Regions from separate parts of the Novosphingobium sp. G106 genome, predicted to be linked through region 2. Evidence: riboswitches for the same ligand, from Rfam matches in the RefSeq annotation. Region 2 holds a riboswitch; each other region holds the start of a gene.
What was found. Region 2 has a riboswitch for cobalamin ahead of KRR38_RS23445 (TonB-dependent receptor). Riboswitches for the same ligand answer to the same signal wherever they lie in the genome.

Region 1 (7,668 bases), 3.4 Mb from region 2:
GGGCGAAGAAGCGCACCGCGTCGCTCAGCTTGTACTCGGCGCGCAGGTCGACCAGCGTATAGGCAGCGAGCAGCGTCGTATTGGCGGCATTGTCATAGCTCTTGCCCGACCAGCGCACAGCCGCGCCGGTGGTGAGGCCGAATGCCCAGTCATAGCTGATCGAACCGTTGGCCTCGTTACGCGGCCGCCGCGGCAGCCACTTGCCGAAGGTGGCAGTGCCCGCCGAGCGATCGTCGGAAACAGTCCAGCTATAATTGCCGTCGAGGTTGAGCCTGCCAAGCGTAAGCGACCCCTGCGCCTCGATCCCGTGAGCCTCCGCGCGCGCGACGTTCGAGTAGTAACCGGTCCGCCGCGTCGTCGTGCTGCCGGGGACGAAGCAGAGCGGCACAGTCGAGGCCGCCGTGCAGCTGTTGAAGATGATCTGGCCCGTGGTCTTCCGCTCGAAATAGGAGGCGCCGAAGGCCAACTTGCCGTCGAACAGGCGTTGCTCTGCCCCTGCTTCCCAGCCCTTGGCCTGTTCGGGATCGAGCGCCGCGTTGCCGAATTCGGAGAACAATTGGTAGAGCGTCGGTGCCTTGAAGCCCTCGCCATAGCTGGCGCGCAGCAGAGTGCCCGTGGGCAGTCGCCAGACCCCGCCCGCGGCGAACAGCGTCTTGCCGCCATAACGATCGTGATCGTCGTAGCGCAGGCCGGCGTTGAGCGTCAGGCCCGCGATCGGCTCGGCCGCGATCTGGCCATAGACGCTGGTGATCTCCACTTGCCCACGCGTCGGGGCCGGCACCGGCGTCGCCAGCGAGGCTGCCGGCGAGACGCTGCGGAAGCGCGAGCGCTCGTTCTCGGCGCCGGCAAGCAGCGTCCAGCCTTCGGCGATGGCGAAGCTGCCCTGATATTCGAACCGCCGGTTCTTTCCGGCCGCATCGAAGCTCTGCGGCCGCGCGCGGGTGGGATTGAAGCTGTCGCGGTCGGTATCGGTGTAGGCATAGGCGACGCGGTTGCGGAACCGTCCGTCGAGCAGGTCGAAGTTCAGGCCCGCGTAGCCGACGAATTCCTTGTTGAGCGAGTAGTCGAGCGAATCCGCAGTCGTGCTGTCGATCTCTACCCGCGACTTCGCGTAGTAACCGCGCAGGTCGACAGAAATACCTTGCGCCAAGTCGAGCACGGCCCGGCCGCTGACGTTGCGGTTGGTATTGCCGTCGGCCTCCTTGCCGCCGAAGGCCGGCGAGATCGCCGAGATGCCGTCGGTGGTGAAGGCCTGGCCGCCGATGCGCCAGGCGAGCGGCCCGGTCTTGCCGCCGATCGCCGCACGGGCGCTGACCGTCTCGCGCGAGCCGGCCTCGAGGTCGAAGCTGCCTTCGAGCGTCTTGGTCGGCATGGCAGTGACCACGTTGACCACGCCGCCGATCGCCTGGCTGCCCCAGAGGATCGACTGCGGCCCGCGCAGCACCTCGATGCGCGAGGCATCACCGACCAGCAGGTTGGCAAAGTTGTAGCCGCCGCCGGTCGACGAGGGATCGTTGAGCTTGACCCCGTCGATCACCACCACGGTCTGGTCGGACTCGGCACCGCGGATGCGCAGCGAGGTCGCCGTGCCATAGCCGCCGTTGCGCGACACACTGATCCCCGGGGTGCGCAGCAGGAGTTCGGTCACGCCGATGTCCTGGCTGCGGTCGATCGCCGTCTTGTCGAGCACGGTGACCGAGGCCGGCACCTGATCGAGCGGCGTCGCAAAGCGCGTCGCGGTCACCAGAATGCCGCCTGCATCGGTGTCAGCCACCGTGCTGGTGGAAGCGGCGGCATCGGGCGCCGGCGCCTCTTGCGGTGCTTCCTCGGCATGGGCCGTCGAGTAGGCAGCGGTCGAGAGAAGGAAAGTGGAAAACAGAACGGACTTCAACATCGCAATGGGTACCCCATGACAAGGGACCACGCGCTTGGGAGATTCCGCACCCGGCGGGCACGACACATCTCCCGCACAAACGCGGTCCAGACATGTCGTCACTCGGGTTTACCCCCGTCCGCTCGGCACACCCTGTCCGCGCGAAGGACGACCGCGACGGGCAGGTCTCCTGGCTCGCGGGTCAATGCCGGTTCGCGCCGCCTTCTCAGGACCGTGAGATCCCAATGGCATGTGGCGCGATGGCTCGCCGCTTACAGTTGCAGGGGCAGCCGGGGTCTTGAACCCCGTTCCCTTTTCATCCCCGTCTCCGGGGAACCTGTCGCAGCCGCGCCCCTAGTCGACGTGCTGAACTGCGTCAATGCGGGGCGGGTGATCGTCCGGCCGCCATCTTGTTTCGCTGAAGGCGCAAGGTAAGGAGGCGACCATGGCCGTTCCCCACCTCCTCCGCCGCACCGGACTGCTGGCGTCGCTGACCGCCCTGGCGATGGCCGGCGCGGCGAGCTGGGCCTCGTCCGGGACGGTGCAGCGACAGCCGGCCAACGCGCGACCGCAGCGAATCGTCTCGCTCAATCTCTGCGCCGACCAGCTGCTGCTCGCGCTGGCCGACCGCAACCAGATCGCCGGGCTCACGCGCAATGCCAACAAGCCCGAGATGTCCGCCGTGGCGGCCAGGACCGGCGGCCTGCGCATTCTCGGCACCTCGGCCGAGGAAATCCTCGCGATCCGGCCGGATCTGGTGCTCGGCATGCCCGCCAGGCGCAGCGCCGCGATCGCGGTGCTGAAGGACCAGCACTATCGCATGATCGACCTCAAGAGCGCCGATACGCTGGACGACATCTTCGCCGCGATCCGCACGACTGCCGCTGCGGTCGGTCATCCCGAGCGCGGCGAGGCGATGATCGCGCAGATGCAGCGCGACCTCGCCGTCATCCCCAAGGTCGGCCGCGGCAAGGTCGCCGCCTATTACCAGCGGCGCGGCTATCTGACCGGCACCGGTACCTTGGTCGACGACCTGATGACGCGCCTGGGTTTCGTCAACCTGGCGGCCAAGCTCGACAAGTCGCCGCTGTCGCAGATGTCGCTCGAGGAGATGGTGGCGTCCCGGCCCGACTACCTCATCGTCGAGAGCGCAACCGAGCGCGTCAGCGACCAGGGCACCGAAATGCTCCACCACCCGGCGCTGAACGGAATTCCGCGGCTCAGCATTCCGCAGGCGTGGACCGTCTGCGGCGGCCCCGCCTACGTCCAGGCGGCGCGCAGCCTCGCACAGCAGCTAGAGCGGCACCGGGGCGGGCGCATCACCGCTCGCTGACGTGGACGCGCCAGTCCTGCCGCGCCTGCCAGCCCCGGCGCTCCAGTTCGGGGACCTCATGCTGCGCCACCGGATAGCCCACGCATAGCAGCGCGATGAAATGCCAGTTCGCCGGCGCGCCGAGCAGTTCGGCAACGAAACCGGGTTCGAGGATCGACACCCAGCCCAGGCCGATGCCGCGGCTCTGCGCAGTCAGCCACATCGTGTGGATCGCGAGCACGGTCGAATAGCGCAGGGCCTCGGGCATCGTCGCGATTCCCAGCGCGTGCCCCTCGTCGGGGCTTTCATCGGAGAACACTGCGACGATCTCGGGTGCCTCGCGCAGGCCATGAAGCTTGAGCGAGGCATAGAGCGCACCGCGCTCGCCCGTTCCGTAACGCGCGCCGGCCTGCTGCGCCGCCGCATCGACATGATCGGCCAGAGCGGTGCGCAAGGCCGGCGTCCGGACGCGCAGGAAGCGCCAGGGCTGCGCATTGCCGACCGACGGCGCGAGCTGGGCGCAAGCGAACAAGTGCTCCATTTCGGTTTCGGGCACCGGATCGGTACGAAAATGGCGAACGTCGCGGCGCCAGCGCAGCAGTGCTTCCAGATGGGCGCCGGGCTGCTCCTGGGTCAAAACTCGATGCCAGGCTGCGCCTTGACCCCCTGCTCGCGGAACGGGTGCTTGATCAGGGTCATCTCGGTGACAAGATCGGCCGCGTCGATCAGTGCCTGCGGCGCATTGCGCCCTGTGACGACGACGTGGGTCATCTCGGGCTTGGCCGCGAGCACTTCGAGCACTTCGTCGAGAGGCAGATAGTCGTAGCGCAGAACGATGTTGAGCTCGTCGGCCAGGACCATGTGATAGCTCGGATCGGCGATCATCCGCTTGACCTCTTCCCAGGCGATGCGCGCCAGGGCGATGTCGCGCGCGCGGTCCTGGGTGTTCCAGGTGAAGCCTTCGCCCATCGGCTCGAACTCGATCTGGTTCGGGAAGGCATCGAATACCACCTTCTCGCCCGTGGTCATCGCGCCTTTGACGAACTGGACCACGCCGACCTTCTTGCCGTGGCCGATCGCGCGCACGACCATGCCGAGTGCGGCCGTGGTCTTGCCCTTGCCCTTGCCCGTGTTGACGATCAGCAGGCCCTTCTCGATCGTCTTGCCCGCCATGATCCGGTCGTGCGCGGCCTGCTTCTTCTTCATCTTCTCGGCGTGCTGTTCGTCGGTGCGTTCGGCCATGGTCATTCTCCGGCTAGGTCTGCGAGCAAAGCGCCCGCGCTGTTCGATCTGGGTTTCCACAGGCCGCGCTCGAGCGCCTCGGCGAGGCGGGCAGCGGTCTCGCGCAGCGCGGCCGGGTTCACCTCGGCCATGAAGGCGCGGACTTTCTCGTCCTCGATGAAGGCGGCGTGGACGGCGTCGAAATGATGATCGCGCACGGCGTGGGTCGTCGCGGCGAAAGCGAAGAGATAGTCGACCGAGGCGGCGATCTCGAAGGCGCCCTTGTAGCCGTGGCGCATGACGCCGGCGATCCATTTGGGATTGGTTACGCGGGCGCGGACGACGCGGCCGATCTCGTCCTCCAGCGTGCGGATCACCGGACGTTCCGGGCGGCTATGATCGTTGTGATAGGCGCGCGGCCGCTTGCCCGACAGATGCTCGACCGCCGAAGCGATACCGCCTTCGAACTGGTAGTAGTCGTCGCTGTCGAGCAGGTCGTGCTCGCGGTTGTCCTGGTTCTGCACGACGGCATCGGACTGGATCAGCCGCTCGGCGAAGAGACCGCGCTCGGCGTCTCCTTCGACGCCCGAGCCGTAAGCGTAGGAGCCCCAGTCGAGATAGACGTTCGCCAGATCGGCGCGGTCCTGCCAGATCTTCTCATCGATCATCGCCTGGAGGCCTGCACCATAGGCCCCCGGTTTCGACCCGAACACGCGGTAGCCGGCACGGAGAGCGGCGGATTTAGCATCGCTGCCTTCCGCGATCAGTCGTTCCGCTTCGGCGCGGTGACGGGCCGCGGCGGGATTGTCTTCCTCAGGTTCCTCCAGTGCCATGACCGCGCGCGCGGCGGAATCGAGCAGGTCGATCTGTTCGGGAAAGGCATCGCGGAAGAAGCCCGACACCCGGAAGGTCACGTCGACGCGCGGGCGGCCGAGCTCGACGACTTTCATCACCTCGAAGCCGATCACCCGGCCCGACGTCCAGTCCCAGCGCGGGCGAACGCCCATCAGCGCCAGGGCCTGGGCAATGTCGTCGCCGCCCGTGCGCATGTTGGCCGTGCCCCAGGCGGAGAGCGCCATGGCCTTGGGATATTCGCCCTCGGTCTGGAGGTAGTCGTCGACCAACAACTGCGCCGAGCGTTGGCCGAGCTCCCAAGCGGTCGCGGTCGGCACCGAGCGGGTATCGACCGAATAGAAGTTGCGCCCCGTCGGGAGGACGTCGGGCCGCCCGCGCGTCGGGGCGCCGGAAGGACCCGGGGCGATGAAGCGCCCGGCGAGGCCGCACAGCAGGGCCGTGCGTTCGGCCCGCCCGCAGGCATCGACGCGGGGGGCGAGGTCATTGGCGATCGATGAAAGAACGGCGGCCGTCCTCTCCCCCACTTCGTCTCCGGGATGAGGGAGCGAGGAGACGAGGTTTGTAGCAAGCAATTCAAGCCGTTCGATCGTGTCGCCTACCGACCGCCACGGATCGGTCGTCACCGCATCGAGGAGAGTCGGGCGCGGTCCCGTCCACGCATCGCCCATCCGGCAATCGAGCGGATCGAAGCCCAGCGCGAGATCGTCCGCTATCGCTCGCAGCAGCGAGGCCTGGCCCGGCGTTTCATACCCACGTGGCGTGCGCGACAAGGCGATGAGCAGGTCGGTTCGCAGCCGGCCTTCGGGCGAGCTGGTGAACACATGCAGCCCATCGCGGATCTGCATTTCCTTGAGCTCGCACAGGTAGTTGTCGAGCGCCGCCAGTGCATCGTCGCCGTCCCCCACCGCACCGGCATCGGCATCGAGGCCCTGGCTGCGCGCGAGGTTCAGAATCTCGCCCTTGAGGTGGTTGATCCGCCGCGGGTCCATGCCGGCGGCGAGGTAGTATTCGTCGACCAGCGCTTCCAGCGCCTTGAGCGGCCCATAGCTTTCGGCGCGGGTCAGCGGCGGGGTCAGGTGATCGATGATCGCCGCGCCGATCCGCCGCTTGGCCTGGGTCCCTTCGCCCGGATCGTTGACGATGAAGGGATAGAGCTGCGGCACCGCGCCGGCGCAGATCTCGGGAAAGCAGGTCTCCGACAGCGCCAGCGCCTTGCCCGGCAGCCATTCGAGATTGCCGTGCTTGCCGACATGGACGACGGCATGGGCTGCGAAATGGTGGTTCAGCCAGACGTGGAACGCCAGATAGGCATGCGGCGGCACGAGCGCCGGATCGTGATACGTCGTCTTGGGATCGACATTGTACCCCCGCGCCGGCTGCACCGCGACGGCGACGTTGCCGAAGCGATGGACCGCGAGCTGGAACGCGCCATCGCGGACGAACGGATCGGCCTCGGGCTCGCCCCATTGCGCCAGAACGGCATTGCGGGCCTCCTGCGGCATCTCGGCGAAGGCTGCGCGGTAATCGCCCAGCGACAGAGCGACCTCACCGGGCCGTGCCACGGAATCGAGCGCATTGGTCACACCGCCAAGCATTATCCGCATCAGCGCAGCGCCGTCCCACGGTGCATCGCCGACAAAATAGCCCTCGTCGCGCAGCGCGGCGAGAATGGCGGCGGCGCTGGCGGGCGTGTCGAGGCCGACGCCGTTGCCGACCCGGCCGTCGCGGTTGGGGTAGTTGGCGAGCACCAGCGCGACGCGGCGCTCGGCCGGTGCAGCCTTGCGCAAACGCGCCCAGTTCGCCGCTAGACCCGCGACGAAAGCGACACGGTCCGGCGCGACCCTTGGCACAACGATGCCGCATTCGGTCAGCGCATCGAACCGCTCGGCGGCCTTGAACGCGACGGCGCGGGTGAACAGCCTTCCGTCGACTTCGGGCAGCGCGACGTTCATCGCCAGGTCGCGCGGGCCGAGCCCGCGAGGGCTGTCCTGCCAGGCGTCCTGTTCGATCCCGGCGAAGACCGTCTGAAGGATCGGGCAGTCGGCGTCTTCGAGTACGGAACCGATCCGGTCCTCGCCCGGCGACGAGGCCGCGAAGGAGGTCGCGTTGAGGATGACGTCGGGCCGGATCTCGCCGATGACCCCGCGCAGCCAGTCGATGGCGAAAGGCTCGCGCAGCGCGCGGACATAAACGGCGGCGACATTGAGCCCGCGTTCGGCCAGCGCAGCGACCAGCGCATCCACGGCGTCGAGCGTGCCCGCCACCATCAGCGCGCGATAGAAGCAGACCAGCGCGACCGGCCGCCCCTCTATCCAGTGCCCGCGCAGATCGGCGAGCGTTGGCCGTTCGGTGCCCGGCAGGTAGAGCCCGGCATCGACCACCGGCACCGGATCGTCGGGCTCGCCGA
Region 2 (7,668 bases):
AGGCGTTGTTCAACCGCGACCATGTGCCGCTGGCGCACGCGGATTCGCCGATGGCGCAAGTCGGGTGCAACGGCTTCGGCGCAGCGAGCGAGATCATAGCCCAGCGGCAGGACGGCAAGCGCTATACCTTCGTGCCGCATTCGACGGCGTTGACCGACGCGGCGGGCTGCGTCGTCGGCGCGATTCACCTGATCCTCGACGTTAGCGACCGCGACCGCAGCGAGCAGGAAACGCAGCGGCTCGCCGCGATCGTCGAAAGCTCGGACGATGCGATCATCTCCAAGCAGCTCGACGGCACGATTACCAGCTGGAACCGGGCGGCCGAACGACTGTTCGGCTATACCGCCGACGAGATCATCGGCGAGTCTGTCATGATGCTGATCCCCGATGAGCGCCACAGCGAGGAAGCCGAGATCATCGGGCGGATCCGCCGCGGTGAACGGCTGGAGCATTTCGAGACCCAGCGCCGCCACAAGTCCGGCGCCCTGATCGATATCTCGCTTACGGTCTCACCGATCAAGCGCAGCAGCGACGGCACGATCGTCGGCGCCTCGAAGATCGCGCGCGATATTTCCCAGAAGAAGCATGCCGAGGATCTGCTGCAACAGCAGTCCGAGCGGCTCGAGACCTTGAACCGGGTTTCGCGGATCATTTCGCAGGATCTCGATCTCGACCGCATCGTCCAGGCCGTGACCGACGAAGCCACTGCGGTCAGCGGCGCGCAGTTCGGCGCCTTCTTCTACAACGTCATCGACGCCGCGGGCGAAACCTACTTCCTCTATTCGCTGTCGGGCGTCCCGCGAGAAGCCTTCGACAAGTTCGGCATGCCCCGCAACACGGCGGTCTTCGCGCCGACTTTCGGGGGCGAGGGCGTGGTGCGCTCGGCCGATATCCGCAAGGATCCGCGCTACGGAAAGAACAAGCCGCACTACGGCATGCCCGCCGGACATCTGCCGGTGGTCAGCTACCTCGCGGTGCCGGTGATCTCATCCTCGGGTGAGGTGATCGGCGGCCTGTTCTTCGGCCATGCGGAGCCCGACCGGTTTGCCCCCGAGACCGAAGCCTTGATCACTGCGATCGCCGGGCAGGCGGCGGTCGCGATCGACAACGCCCGGTTGCACAGCGCCGCGCAGAACGAGATCGCCCAGCGCAAGAAGGCCGAAGACGCCCGCGAGTTGCTGCTTCACGAGGTCAAACATCGGGTCAAGAACACCCTGGCGACGATCCAGGCACTCGCCACGCAAACGCTGAAAGGCGTTCCGGCCGCGGAAAAGGATGCCTTCATCAGCCGGCTCCACGCGCTCTCGGACGCGCACGACCTGCTGACGCTCAGCGACTGGCAGGACATCGGGATTACTTCGCTTGTCGGCAAGACGCTCAAGCCCTTCTCCCAAAAGGGCGAGGCGCGCGTGGCCTGCGACGGGCCAGATGTAGGGCTGTCGGCGAACAAGGCGCTGCTGCTGACCATGGTGCTCCACGAACTGGGCACCAATGCGGTCAAATATGGGGCGCTGTCGGTCGAGCAGGGGCGGGTTGCGATCGATTGGCAGATGGCCGTCGCCGAAAGGCCGACATTGCGGCTGGAATGGCGCGAGAGGGGTGGTCCGCCGACGGCGGCGCCCAATCATCGTGGCTTCGGCTCGCGGATGATTGCTTCCGCGCTCCACGGCAGCGACGGCCATGTCGAGTTCGACTACCGGCCCGAAGGCCTGCGTGTCGCCCTCGACATGGTCCTCTAGGGCTGTCTCAGAACTTCACGCGGACGCCGGCATAGGCGCCGGTGCCGGGCGTCGCATAGCTGAAGACTTCCTCGTAGTTCTCGTCGAACAGGTTCTCGACGCGGCCGAACAGCGTCACGTTGTCGGTCAGCCTGTATTCGGCGTTGAGATTGACCAGGGCATAGTCCTTGAGCGTCACGTTGACCGGCACGAAGCTCGGATCGGTGAAGGCGACATCCTGCTGCTTGCCGTTGTAGCGTACCGTGACCGTTCCCGAGAACCGCTCGTCCGCGCTCGACCAGGTGGCGTTGAAGCTGCCGATATGCTTGGCCCGGCGCACTTCGACCGCGCCGTTCTCCTTGGCGTCGAGATAGGTATAGGCGGCGTCGATCCGCAGCTGAGGGAATGGCCGGGCGGCGAAGGTCACTTCGACGCCTTGCTGCTTCGACTTGGTCGTGCGGTTGCTCGGCGTGGCGGTGAAGTTCGGCGGCGGGAAGGTGGTGAAGATCTCGTCCGTCAGCCGGTCGTTGAAATAGGTCGCGCCGAGCGTCGCCACGTCGCCCAGCTTCTGCTCGATCCCGGCTTCCCAGCCCTCCGACTTCTCGGGCTTGAGGTTGGGGTTGCCAATATATTGGCCATTGACGAAACCGAAGAGCTCGAAATAGCCGGGGTTCTTGATCCCGGTGCCATAGGCCGCGTGGACCCGCGTGCCGGTGGGGAAGGCATAGCTTCCTTGCACGCGCCAGGTCGTCGTGTCGGCGAAGCGGTTGTTCCAGTCCTGGCGGATCGAGGCGCCGAGCGAGGCCGTGTCGTTGACGGTCAGCTCGTACTGGCCGACGAGGCCGATGTTGGTGGTGCTGCGCCGGCCCGTGAACGGGTCGAAAGGCGAGCCTGTCGACGGCGTGTTGTTCTGGAATTCCTCGCGCTCTGCATCGAGCGCGGCGGTCAGCTTGTGGACGACGCCTTCATCGCCGAAGCGCAGGCTCGATTCATAGGATCCCTTGTAGCGCCGGCCGTTGCTGCCGGTGTCGCGCACCGGGCCGGTATAGCCCTTGCGCGTGACGTCGACGTACTGGCCCGACAACGCATTGGTCCAGCGCCCGTCGAGCGCGGTGAGTTCGGCGCGGAGCAGCGCGTAGATGCTCGACTTGGTCGCACGCACGCCCGGGCTGTCGATGATGAAGCCGAACAGCGGGCTGGCCGGATTATCGTCGGGCAGGTCGATGTCGTAGTCGGTCCAGCTGTAGCGGGCGACGCCGGTCAGCTTGAAGTTCGGCGCCGGCGACCAGGTCAGCTTGGTGTTGATGCCGGCCGTTTCCGAACCGACGTCCCGCTTGCCGTTCCGCGCGACGGGCGTGCCATCGGTGCGGTAATAGCCGCCCGAGACGACGTAATCGAGCGTGTCGTTCGCGCCGGCGTAGCGCGCCGCGCCGTCGAAGGTGCCGAAGGTGCCGCCCTCTGCGCGGGCGGTGAAACCGGGCGCTTCCCTGCCGGTCAGCGTGATGTAATGGATCACGCCGCCGATCGCGTCCGAGCCGTAGAGCGAGCTTTGCTGGCCGCGCAGCACTTCGATGCGCACGGCGGGATCGGCGATCATGCCGTTGAGGTCGAATTCGCCGTTGAACGGATCGGATGCCTCGATCCCGTCGATCAGCATCAGCGTGTGGTTGGCCTCACTGCCGCGCAGGCGGACCTGGGTGAGACCGCCGATTGCACGGCTGACCGCGACGCCGGGTACGTCGCGCAGCACGTCGGAAACGACGCGCGTCTGGCGGGCGTCGATCGCGGCGTCGTCGAGCACCGTGACCGAGGCGCCGAGCTTGTCGATCGGGATGCCTTCGCCCGAGCGCGAGGCAGTGACGACGATGGTCTCGCCGGCTTCGTTGGTGGCCGACTGGTCGGGATTGGTCGCCGCGAATGCGGGCGTGGCCGCGCTCAGTGCGAGCAGCGAGAGATACTTGGTCTTCATCATGGGCTTTGGCCCCCCTGTATGCGCGAGCGTGGCGGGGGACTGCCGGGGCGCAATCGCCATCGGCCGACGTGTCGGCTGCGGACTGGCGCTTTCATGCCCGCGACCAACGCACCGAAGCGGACCCCGCCGCTTGGTTCGTCGCTCAGACGGAGATACCGTGCCGTGGCCAATCCCTGGGCCAAGGCAAGAGCGACCAGTGCGCCGGCCGGTCTCCTGGCTTGCGGGTTACGGCACGATGCACGACCTTCCCAGGCGCTGCCGTTTCGGCTCGGCCCAGTGGCGGCTCCTTCCTCCAAGGAGCCCTGTGCATCGCGCTATCCGCTTACAGTTGCAGGGACAGCCTCGGCTTTGGCGGGTAAATCCCGCCTACCGTGTTCCCGGATTAAGCCCCTTGCGGGGCACCGGCGCGATCTTTTCGGCCTTGGGAAAACCGGCTGGCCGGGGCGCGGCTTAGGCGCAATGGGCGCCTATGCCAATCCCCGGCAGCTTCGGCGTTGCTCTCCGGGAGAGCAGAGCCACTGCCGCCGTGGCAATGTCCGGGCGCTTTACCTCCCGACATGCCTGCCGCATCCTTCTGGGCAAAACAGAGAGAGGGACTGTGATGCTGAAGGGCGCCGAGCTCGATCTGCCCTATCTGACGATGGAGGAGGACGCCTTCGCCGTCGATCCCTTCCCGCATTTCGATCGCGCACGGGCGCAGCATCCCTGGCTGGCACGTTGGACGCTGGGCTATGTCGTCACCGACTACAAGGCGATGCGCGACCTGTTCGCCCAGGAAGGGCGGATGCGGATGATGTATGACGATATCGTCGCGATCATGGACGCCAAGGGCACGCCCTGGGGTGATTTCCGGCAGCGGCACATGCTCTCGATGGAAGGGGCGACGCACAAGCGCGTGCGCGACGTGCTGGCGCCGTCGTTCACCCCGCGCCAGGCGAACCAGCATCGTCCGCTGATGCAGCAGACGATCAACGAACTGCTCGATGAATGGGCACCCCGGCGCGCCTTCGATTTCGAGGAGTTCGCTTCCTATTTCCCGATTACCGTGATGTGCCGGCTGATCGGCGCCTCGCCTTCGGTGATCCCGGGGCTGCGTTCGGCGATGGAGGCCATCGGGCTTTCCACGTCGATGGACAAGCGCTGGCTGCCGGCGATGCAGGAAGGCGTCGTCACGATGGAGCGCTTCACCGACGACCTTATCGCCCAGCGCCGGGCCAATCCGCGTGACGGCGAGGAGCCGGACCTGCTCGACCTGCTGCTCCGCACCACGGCTGACGGTGGCCTAACCGACCGCGAGCTCGGCGATATCCTGATCTTCCTCTTCGTCGCGGGCTACGACACCTCGAAGAACATGCTGACCTTGACGATGCGGCTGCTGATCGACCGGCCCGAAGTCTATCGCCGCTGCGCCGAAGATCATGCCTTTGCGCGCAGCGTCGTCGAGGAGAGCTTTCGCTACGGTTCCACCACTTCGAACCAGCGCGTGCTCAACGAGGACATCGCATACCGCGACATAGTGCTGGAGAAGGACGCGATCGTCTGGTTCCCGCTGAGCATCGCGACGCACGATCAGCGCTATGCCGACCGTGCCGACAGCTTCGATCCGGAGCGCGAGCAGAAGAGCCCGCATATCGGTTTCGGCCTCGGCGCGCATATCTGCCTTGGCCAGTACATCGCCCGCGCGCAGATCCACGAAGGTCTGCACCTGATCGCGCAGCGCTTGGTCAATCCGCGCTCGCCCGGGCCTGAGGGCTACCGGCCGTTCCCCGGCACCTGGGGGCTGCGCGGCCTGCCGATCGCATTCGATCTGCCCGATTGAATATAAACCAAGCGTTTGCTACATGTCTGTCGAAAGCATCGTGGAGAGGACATGATCGACGTCGCCGAGCTCACCGACAGCACCAATCTGATCGGGAATCCGCAAGCGCTGCGCCAGCGCTATCTCGATGACGGCGTGGTCTTCCTGCGCGGGGTGATCGATCCCGAACTGATGGCCTGGGGCCGCGAAAAGTACCGCGAGGCGCTGACCGCCGAGGGGCTGATCGATCCCGCGATCGAGGCGCCGGTCTGGACCGGCAAGAAGACCGATACCTGGCGCCCTTGCGACGCGATCGGTACGACTGTCTGGCACGAGGTAGTCAAGCAGCCGCTGCTCAACGAGGTCATGCGCGACATCTTTGCCGACGATCCCGTGTGGATACCCATCGCCGCGCACCGTTCGGGCCTGCCGACGGGGCCAGTTGAGGAAGGGCAGGATATCTTCGCCGGCCGTCACCAGGACGGGTTCTACAACGAGGGCATGCTGTTCACGATCTGCTGGATGCCGGTGCGCGACGTGGCGATGGACCGTGGCAGCTTCGCGGTGGCGCCGGGCACGCATCACCGCGGCAGCCTGCACGACACTTCGCTGCCGGGCAACGCGATCCCGCGCGAGGCGATCGCCGAAGACGCCTGGCGCTCCGCGAGCTTCCGTGTCGGCGACGTGCTGATCTTCAATTATCTGACCGCACATACCGCGCTGCCCAATCCCTCGGACGAAATCCGCATGTCGCTCGACGTCCGCGCGATCCCGGCCTCGGCGCCGCAGCCGGTGATCGGGTCGGTGGACAGGGTCGAAGGTAGGGACGTCACGATCCGTACGGAGGATGAAGGGCTCGTCACGGTCCATCTCAGCGAGGAGACGCTGATCCGCGACATGAACCCATGGCCGCGCATTCCGCTGGGTGAGGTGGAGAAGATCGCCTATCCGGGCGCGCATGTCATGGCGATGGCGCGGACCGATCGCAGCGTCACCGTGCTGCGGCGCAATTTCTATTGAGCAGCAAGTTTCGGTAAGATTCCGTTTACCATGTTTCCCTAGCTAAGTGCTTATGGAAATGCCCGAAACGATCGCCCAGCCCCCCGCAACGTCGACCCCGGCGGCCAAGCCGTCCGAGACGCCGCCGTGGCAGCAGGATCGGTCCGAGCCGCTGTCCGTGCTTACCGCGACTGCTCGGCTGGAGCGCCCGGCAGAGGTCGTGCACTGGGGGGTCGTTGCGCTAACCGTGCTTACGGCGATGGGAGTGCTGATCGGCAGCTATGGCGGCGGCAGGTCGCAGCCGCGCGAATTGCTGCCCGTCGTGGTCTACGCGCGCTAGATTCTTTTTTGGCCGCGATTTCCGAGCCGCCAGATGATTCCATCTGGCTCGAAATCGCTCTAGCTCAGCGCGCCGGCGAGCTTGGCGGCCTCGCGTTTTGCGGCTTCGTCACGCGTCTTCATTGCGGCGTCGGCCAGGGTCTGCCAGGCGATCTGCGCGGCGAGAAACTTTTCGCGCTCGTTGACGAGCTTCGCCGCGGCGGCCGCGGTGCCGCATTTTGCCGCCTGCTCGACGTAGAAGCTTACCGGCTGCGACATCCTGCGTTCTCCATCGGGGCCGCATCACGCGGCCGCATTCAGCGTCGGCGCTGGCCCGCCGGGCCGCCGGGACCGCCGATCTTCTCACGATAGACGATCCGGCCCTTGGTCAGATCGTAGGGGGTCATCTCGACGCGCACACGGTCGCCGACGATCGACTTGATGCGGAACTTGCGCATCTTGCCGGCGGTATAGGCGATGATGCGGTGGTCGTTCTCCAGCAGGACGCCGAAACGTCCGTCGGGAAGGATTTCGTCGATTTGCCCGTCAAGGGTGAGAAGTTCTTCTTTGGCCATTCGGTATAGGGTCTCGAATATGAGTGCTGCCGCGCGACCCGGTGCCGGCGGCGGAGCATGGAAGCGTGAAAAGGAACGGTAGGCGCACGGCCGAGTCCCGTCGCATGCGACGATTGCAAGGTCGAAATAGGGCGATCCGGCCAGATTACAATTGTTATTCGCGTTCCGTCGCACTCGTGAGAGTACGGAGCATCATTCCGGTTCGATCGGAACCGGCCCGCCGGTACCCATGTATTCCGCCAGGATACGGTGGAAATGGGCGACGGTCAGCTCCTCTATCGGATTGGG
Region 3 (7,668 bases), 3.3 Mb from region 2:
CGGTTACATGCTCAACCACTGCCTCACGGCGGCGGAGGAAGTGGCCAAGGACGGCATCGACGTGGAAGTGATCGACCTGCGCTCGCTAGTGCCGATCGACTACCACCGCATTCTCGACTCCGTGAAGAAGACCGGCCGCGCGCTGGTCGTCCACGCTGCAGTAGAGTTCTGCGGCCTCGGCGCCGAGGTCTGCTCGACGATCAACGAGGAACTGTGGGGCACGCTCAAGGCGCCCGCCACGCGCTATGGTGCCGATTATGCGCCGATGGCCTACTCGAACGCGATCGAGTTCAGCCAGGTTCCGACGCCGCCCTCCATTGCCGCGCGCATCCGCGCCGCGGTCAAATCCTGATCCCGTTCAACAGAAGGTGAACCGATGTCGACGACTTTGACCCTGCCCAAGCTCGAAATGTCGATGAGCGAGGGCACGCTTGCCGAGTGGAAGGTGGAAGACGGCGCCACCGTGAAGGAAGGGGACGTGATCTACGTCCTGGAGACCAACAAGACGGCGCGTGACATCGAGGCGCCCGCCTCGGGCACGCTCGTCCACAAGGCGCCGGCCGGTGAGACCTATGACGTGGGTACGGAGATCGGCGAGATTGTCTGATCCGAAAAGCGGCTGCCGAAGGCGGCTGTAAAAATGACTGAGGCCGGGTCAGCGAATGCTGGCCCGGCCTTCAGTGTTTCTCCAGATGCCTTCAGGTCAGTGGCGCCGCGCAGTCGCCATGGGGAACTCCGCTCGCGCCGGAACGAAATTGCCCACCGGAATTTCCCGGGGCAGCGGGCCGTGACCGCGCATCAGTTGCTCGAGCAGTCGCTCGCCCAGCGGCCAGTCGCCAAGAGCGCTGTCGGCGTTGATATGGCCGACTGCGCCGGCATCGGCGAAACGGCTGCCCCAGTCGCGCGCCAGCGAGATCGCGCTGCGCTGGCTGCAATAGGAATCGTCCTGGCTCGCCACGACGACGCTGGGGAAGGGCAACTCGGAGCGCGGGCAGGCGGAGAAGCGCGAAAGCCTCGGATCTAGGCCAGGACGGTCGACGTCGGGCGGGGCGACAAGCAGGGCGCCGATGACGTTGGTGTCGGGACCGGGCCGTTCGTATTCGGCCCACCAGGCTACGGTCATGCAGCCCAGGCTATGCGCGACGAGCACGACCGGCCGGTCGGCACGATGGATCGCGAGGTTGAGCTTGTTGACCCAGGTATTGCGGTGCGGGTCGTCCCACATGCCCAGCTCGACGCGGTGAACATTGGCGCGTTTGCGTTCCCAGTGGGTCTGCCAATGGTCCGGACCGCTATCGTTGAGTCCGGGAATGAGCAGGATCAGGGGCTCCTGATCGTCATGCTTTCGCGTGTTTTCAACATGGTAGGCCATGGTCGTAACTCCTGAGAGGACAGGCTGGCCGGTCGACTCGGAATACGTCCCGACAGGTCTCTACATAATTCAACCATTTTAATAGACAATAGAATTGCGTCGCAAGGACGGCCTGCTGCGCCGGAATGAATTTGGTTGCGATAGAGAGTGTCTGCCGTCGGGATCGGCGGTGAAATCGGAACGTGGCGGCAGCAGGCGCTTAACCAAGGAAAATTTTCGCGGGGCAGCAAAAAATGGAGCTCCGGATTCCATGGCATGGCGGGGTCTTAACCAAGCAGCTTCTTTCCGAAGTGCATGCCTGGCCGACAAGGAGATTGCCGTGCTGAACGATATTCTGTTCTTCGCGAGCGTAGTGACCTTTTCGGCGGCGGCGATCCTCGGGTACTGGCAGCTGCTTCGCGCCGAAGCCGAAGGGCTCGAGGAACCGGTTGCCGTTGGCACTGAACCCGAGCTTTTGCCGGAGCCGGTGCCCGCGACTGTCTAACGAGCCAGCGATTCGATGTCATCCGCGCCCTAACAGCGCCTTCCGGGCGCAGGCGGCGCTATTTCATCATCAGCATGATGCCCCAGCTCAGCCCCGTTCCGGCGATGAACAGCGGCCAGGACCAGGCCACGTAGTGGCCCTGAACCGCGAACTCGTGAATGTTGAGGAAGCCCCCAGTCGACTGGCCGGCCCAAATCGTGCCGGACACGACAAATGTCAGGATGGCCCCCAGCAGGATCGCCTTGAGCAGTGACATGACCATTCCCCCGTCAGAATGTAACTGGTGCTTTTACAGGCTTTTTCGATCCAGAAGATTAACCGGCGATCTTAGCCTGTGAAAGCCCCATCCGAAAAAGGTAACGGGGACTAAATGCTATGATTTTGTCGGGGATCCGTGCGACTGCGCGCGAATGATCCGATCGGCCAGGGCTCCGAAGCCTAGGCCGATCGCGGCCCAAAGCACGGCTTGAGTGCCCAGCGATGCGATCCGAAACGCCCAAAGGAGCGAGGCCGGGAAATCGGCGGGAACCTCGTCGATCACGGGGAGTGCCAGTTGGCTCAAGGCAATGCCGACGATGAAGGCCGCTGCTCCGCACAGCGATGCGTTGAAAGGATCCATGTACTCCCAGGCAACGCGTCTGATCTTCATCGCCAGCACGGCCATGGCAATCGAAAGTGCGATCAGGCCGAAATAGGCGGCAGTGCGCAGGCCTACCGTTTCATGCTGTCCGACCGCGGGCGGTGTCGGCGGATACTTGAGCGCGGGCACGATGACGATGAGCAGGAATGCTCCGGCCGCCAGCAGTAGCGCGAAGCTGCGCGGTCCGATCAGCGCCCAGCGGCCATAGCCGTAGGCGAAGACCAGCGCGAAGATGCCGCCGACCGCAGCGCCATAAAGTGCCATCGCCGTCAGCAATCCGGCCCCCTTCTGGGTATCGCGGCTGACCAGTTCAGGACCTTCGTCGGCATGATGCCCGGGATCATGGGCCGCGTGCATCGCTTCGAAGGCGATGGCTCGGTCCACATGCGGCTCGGCGAAAGTCCGTGCGAACAGGGTGGAGAGCAACGCCGCGAGCACGCCAACGAGCATGCCCCGCCACAGCAGGTCCTTGGTCATGTCAGGCCTTCCGCCGTTAGTGGCAGGGGAAGCCCAGCAGGTGGCGGCCGTCGTGCACGAATTCGTGGACGTACATGCCGTCGAATAGGGAGAAGGCGCCTTGCTCGGTGCTGACGAAATAGAGGAAGATCGTCGCGATCAGCAGGCCGAACACCGCCCAGGGCAGGATTTCCTCGACCGGAATCGTCGTCGTGCCGGCCACGGGCACGAAAGTGTCGTCGAAATAGGCGGCAGTCGCCATCGGTATCACTCCGCTCGGGCTAGCGCGGCCCGTCGTTGAACATGATCCGGGGAAAGGTCTGACTCTCGACTGCCGGAGGCATCGTCGATAACAGTGGCGCGACCGTGCCGGAATTGCACCGGCTTCTTTGCCCCGGTTCGCTTCCTCCCGAATAGGAGCGAACGAGCCGCGGCGTCAATCTCCCGCGGAGGTGTTTCCTGGCCACGCGCCTCAGACTGCTATGCTGCGGCGCGACCGCCGCGAGCCGGACGGCGGCATTTCCGCGCCGTGACGAGCCGCTCGACGAGGGAGGGCGACGCTTGGCCGCTGCGCGGGTTCTGGGCGGTCCTGTGCCGGCAATCGCCTTCGTCGCGCCCGACCCTGCAGCGCGCGAAACGGCCTCGTTGATGGGCGTCGCGGCTGAGGTCGAAACGATTCTCGCCGATAGCGACCACGGCGACTGGACGGGCCACAGCCTCATCGAACTGCAAGGCTCCGATCCGACCGGACTAGCGCTCTGGCTGGCCGAGCCTGCATCTGGCGCTCCTCGCGGCGAAACACTTGTGGCAGTCGCAGCGCGGGTCGGGCCGTGGCTCGACCGGATCGCCGAAACCGAGGCCACGGTGCTGGCAATCACCCATCCCGCGGTGATCCGCGCGGCAATCGCCCATGCGCTGGGATGCCCGCTCGAGACCACGCTCAACATCGATATCGCGCCGCTTTCCGAGACTTCGCTCTCGTTCAATCGCCGCTGGCGGTTGCAGGGCCTGACCGCCGGATAGCCAAACGGCTTGCGCAGATCGCCGCACCTGTCTAACCAGCCGCCGTCCATGCAGCGGTTCGACCGCGGTGGGCAATGATCGCGCCGGTGCCTCGCAAGAGGCTTAAAATGGGAACGCGGTGAGGGCGGCAGGCGCAATCCTGTCCTCCGAATCCGAGGCTGTCCCTGCAACTGTAAGCGGCGAGCGCGATGTACATGTGCGGCCGGGCAGACAGCCCCGAGCCGCCAGCCACTGGGCCGGACGCTAACTCCTGCGAGGCCTGGGAAGGCCGTGCATCAAGCTATGACCCGCGAGCCAGGAGACCTGCCGGCGTCTGGTCGCTCTTGCCTTGGTCCAGGGGATGGCCGCGGCACGGTGTACTCCGTCTGAGCGACGAACGAGCGGCAGGGGCCGCATCGGAGACGTGCGACGGTCGCCCAGGCGTCCGGCCGCTGCGCGTGCCGACCGTTCGCGAACGGCACGCCCCCGCCCGACGTCGACTGACGCCGATGGGGTAACTCCGAATGAAGAATACGTTTTCCAGCATTTCCCGCATTGCTTTGGCTTGCACTCTGGCCGGCATTGCACCCGCGATGGCCCATGCCGACGACGCGGCCGATACTGCGGATCGCGACGCGGACAGCATCCTCGTCGTCGGCCAGCGCACGGCCGCGCTCGATACCACGCAGTCCACCGGCAGCCGGCTGGGCCTCTCGGTGCTCGAGACGCCGGCCTCAATCGCCATCGTCGACGGCGAGACGCTGCGCGCGCGCGGCGATCTCAGCATCCAGGATGCGGTGACGCGCGCGCCGGGCATCGTCAGCGTTGCCAATCCGGGCAACGGTGGCACCGCGCTTTCCGCGCGCGGCTTTGCCGGGCAGGGTTCGGTGCTGCAACTGATCGACGGCGTCCGACTTTTCCCGGTGGCGGGCACGATCACTTTCCCGACCGACCCCTGGATGGCCGACCGGATCGAAGTGCTGAGCGGCCCGGCTTCGGTACTCTACGGCCAGGGCGCGCTCGGAGGCGCGATCAACGTCGTCACGCGGCAGCCCAACACCGATCGCCTCCGTGCCCAGGCCGAGGTCGGCTATGGCTCGCAGAACAGCTTCCGCGCGGGCGCTGGCCTGGGTGGTCCGCTGGGCGACCTGTTCTCGTTCCGCGTGGATGGCTCCTATCGCCGCGCGGACGGCTACGTCGAGCGCGGCAAGTCGGAAAGCTACGCGCTGTCCGGTGCACTCCGCTTTGCACCCAGCGGCAGCTTCTCGCTCACGCTGCGCGACGACTATGGCAACCAGCGCCCGATGGAATATTTCGGTACGCCGCTGATCAACGGCAAGCTCGACACCTCGATCCGCAAGCGCAATTACAACGTTGCCGACGCCGACCTGCATTACCGTGACAACCGCACTACGCTCACGGCCGATTGGTCGCCGAGCGACACACTGACCTTCACCAACACCGCCTACCGCCTGACGAGCCGGCGCCTGTTCAAGGATCTGGAGTCTTATTGCTGGATCGGCGCCGACGGCTTCTGTCCCAACGGCTACAATTCCGATCCGGGAACGCCAGGTCTGATCTACCGCACCGACAATCTCGGCATCGATCACGACCAGACCCAAATCGGGGATCAGGGAAGCATCAAGCTCGAGACGCCTATCGGTAACGGGGTCAGCAACACCCTGGTTGCCGGCTTCGACGTGAATCTGGTTAAGCTGACCTATTCGAACGACTTCGGATCGGACCTGCAGGAAGACGAGGTCAACCCCCGCAACTTCAACCCGGGCCTGTTCTTCGATACCCAGGGCATCGCACCGCGCTTCCGCACGCGCACCAACGAATATGCCTTCTTCGCCGAGGATCGGCTGAAGCTGAACGACCAGATTTCGCTTGTCGGCGGGCTCCGTTACGAACACGACCGTGTCCGCCGCTGGACTCTCAACTACACCGGCAGCACGATCAGCAGCGAAACGCAGGTGCTCGACAAGAAGCTGAGCAACACGACCTGGCGCGTCGGCGCGATCTATCAGCCGACTTCCAACATCTCGCTCTACGGCCAATATTCGACCGGCGTCGATCCGCTCGGCACGCTGACGACCTATTCGACCGGGCAGGTCGCGTTCAGCAACGCGACGGGCAACCAGATCGAATTTGGCGTCAAGGCCAGCTTCCTGGGTGGGCGCGGTTCGGCGACGCTGGCGGCCTACCGCATCGTCAAGAACAACCTCCTGGCACAGAAGACCCTGACGAGCCCGATCGAGCAGGTCGGACAGCGCTCGGCCAAGGGTATCGAAGCCTCGGTGGCGATCGATCTGCCCGAGGGCTTCGGGATCGAGGCGAACGGCACGGTGCTCGATGCAAAGTACGACGACTTCATCAGCGGCGGCTTCAACTACAATGGCAAGACACCCGCCGGCATCGCCGAAATCGCGGGCAACCTGTCGCTGCGCTGGGATCCGATCGAAAAGCTCCAGGCACGGGCCAGCCTGCGCTATGTCGGCAAGCGCTATTCGGACGATGCCAACTTGTTCAAGGTGCCCGGCTATGCCGTGGTCGATGCCTCGCTGTCCTATGCGCTGATCGAAAACGTCGCGATCGACGTCCGCGTCTACAACCTGTTCGACAAGGCCTACGCGGTCACGACCTACAACGACGAGCAGTGGATCCTGGGGAGGCCGCGTTCGTTCGACGTGGCGCTGCGTGCCCGCTTCTAAGGCTCATACCAGAACAGCGCCGGGCCGTATGGTCCGGCGCTGGCTCTACCTGATCCATCGCTGGATCGGGATCGGCAGCTGCTTGCTGTTCGCGATCTGGTTCGTGTCGGGCCTGGTCATGATCTACGTGCCCTATCCGTCGCTGACCCGGGCAGAGCGGCTCGCGCATCTACAGCCGATCGATTGGTCGGCGGTGACCGCGCCGGCGCCGCAGCAGGCCGGCCTCCGCTCGATAGTGCTGGAGATGCGCGACGGGCACCCGGTCTGGCGGATCACGCCGTGGGAGGGCAAGCCAAGCGCCATTTCGGCCGAGGTCGGGCGGGCCATCGCGCCAGTTGATGCGGCAATGGCGCGTCGGGTTGCGGAAGGCTTCGGCCGCGCACACGTGAGCGCTCTCAAACAGATCGAACGTGATCAGTGGACCGTAGCGGGCGGGTTCGACAAGCATCGCCCTCTATGGAAAGCCTCGCTGGGCGATCCGGTCGGAAGCGAGATCTATGTCTCGTCGAGCACGGGTGATGTCGTCCAGGAAACCAGCCATAGCGAACGCGTGTGGAACTGGTTGGGTTCGGTACCTCACTGGATCTATCCGACGGTGCTGCGCCAGAATGGCGAGGCCTGGCGGCAAGTGGTGCTCTGGGTCTCGGGGCCCTGCATCGCGGCCGGCGTGACCGGTCTGTGGATCGGCATCCTGCGCACCCGCCTGGGGCGCCGCCGCTTCAAGGGCGGCCGCGTGACGCCCTATCACGGCTGGATGCTCTGGCATCATGTCGCCGGGCTGGTCGGCGGCCTGGCCTTGATCGCCTGGATATTCAGCGGTTGGCTGTCGGTCGATCCGGGACGCCTGTTTCGCAGCGACGGCATTTCTGACGCGGCGCTGCGTGACTATGCCGGGGATGCCGTGCCACCGACTGTCGACGGACTGAAAGCGGCAGGGGCCGTGCGCGTCGAAGCCATCTCCGCTGTGGGGCAGCCGTTGCTGCTGGTTTCGCGGGCTTCA

Region 1: another riboswitch for cobalamin. It lies ahead of KRR38_RS07145 (TonB-dependent siderophore receptor); the one in region 2 lies ahead of KRR38_RS23445 (TonB-dependent receptor).
Region 3: another riboswitch for cobalamin. It lies ahead of KRR38_RS07190 (CbtB-domain containing protein); the one in region 2 lies ahead of KRR38_RS23445 (TonB-dependent receptor).

Annotation. Positions count from the first base shown of each region.
Region 1 covers NZ_JAHOOZ010000001.1:1,498,776-1,506,443, forward strand. Annotated here, with positions in the region: gene KRR38_RS07145 (TonB-dependent siderophore receptor) at 1-1,894, opposite strand, end outside; cobalamin riboswitch at 2,036-2,229, opposite strand; gene KRR38_RS07150 (ABC transporter substrate-binding protein) at 2,319-3,206, shown strand; gene bluB (5,6-dimethylbenzimidazole synthase) at 3,193-3,822, opposite strand; gene cobO (cob(I)yrinic acid a,c-diamide adenosyltransferase) at 3,819-4,427, opposite strand; gene cobN (cobaltochelatase subunit CobN) at 4,430-7,668, opposite strand, start outside.
Region 2 covers NZ_JAHOOZ010000001.1:4,855,555-4,863,222, forward strand. Annotated here, with positions in the region: gene KRR38_RS23440 (PAS domain S-box protein) at 1-1,739, shown strand, start outside; gene KRR38_RS23445 (TonB-dependent receptor) at 1,747-3,690, opposite strand; cobalamin riboswitch at 3,876-4,111, opposite strand; gene KRR38_RS23450 (cytochrome P450) at 4,292-5,509, shown strand; gene KRR38_RS23455 (phytanoyl-CoA dioxygenase family protein) at 5,561-6,508, shown strand; gene KRR38_RS23460 (hypothetical protein) at 6,561-6,827, shown strand; gene KRR38_RS23465 (hypothetical protein) at 6,887-7,084, opposite strand; gene infA (translation initiation factor IF-1) at 7,123-7,380, opposite strand; gene KRR38_RS23475 (SRPBCC family protein) at 7,573-7,668, opposite strand, start outside.
Region 3 covers NZ_JAHOOZ010000001.1:1,508,441-1,516,108, reverse strand. Annotated here, with positions in the region: gene KRR38_RS07220 (thiamine pyrophosphate-dependent enzyme) at 1-352, shown strand, start outside; gene KRR38_RS07215 (lipoyl domain-containing protein) at 377-607, shown strand; gene KRR38_RS07210 (alpha/beta hydrolase) at 704-1,372, opposite strand; gene KRR38_RS07205 (hypothetical protein) at 1,467-1,856, shown strand; gene KRR38_RS07200 (hypothetical protein) at 1,915-2,112, opposite strand; gene KRR38_RS07195 (CbtA family protein) at 2,230-2,973, opposite strand; gene KRR38_RS07190 (CbtB-domain containing protein) at 2,990-3,214, opposite strand; cobalamin riboswitch at 3,248-3,376, opposite strand; gene KRR38_RS07185 (histidine phosphatase family protein) at 3,412-3,975, shown strand; cobalamin riboswitch at 4,043-4,301, shown strand; gene KRR38_RS07180 (TonB-dependent siderophore receptor) at 4,479-6,668, shown strand; gene KRR38_RS07175 (PepSY domain-containing protein) at 6,697-7,668, shown strand, end outside.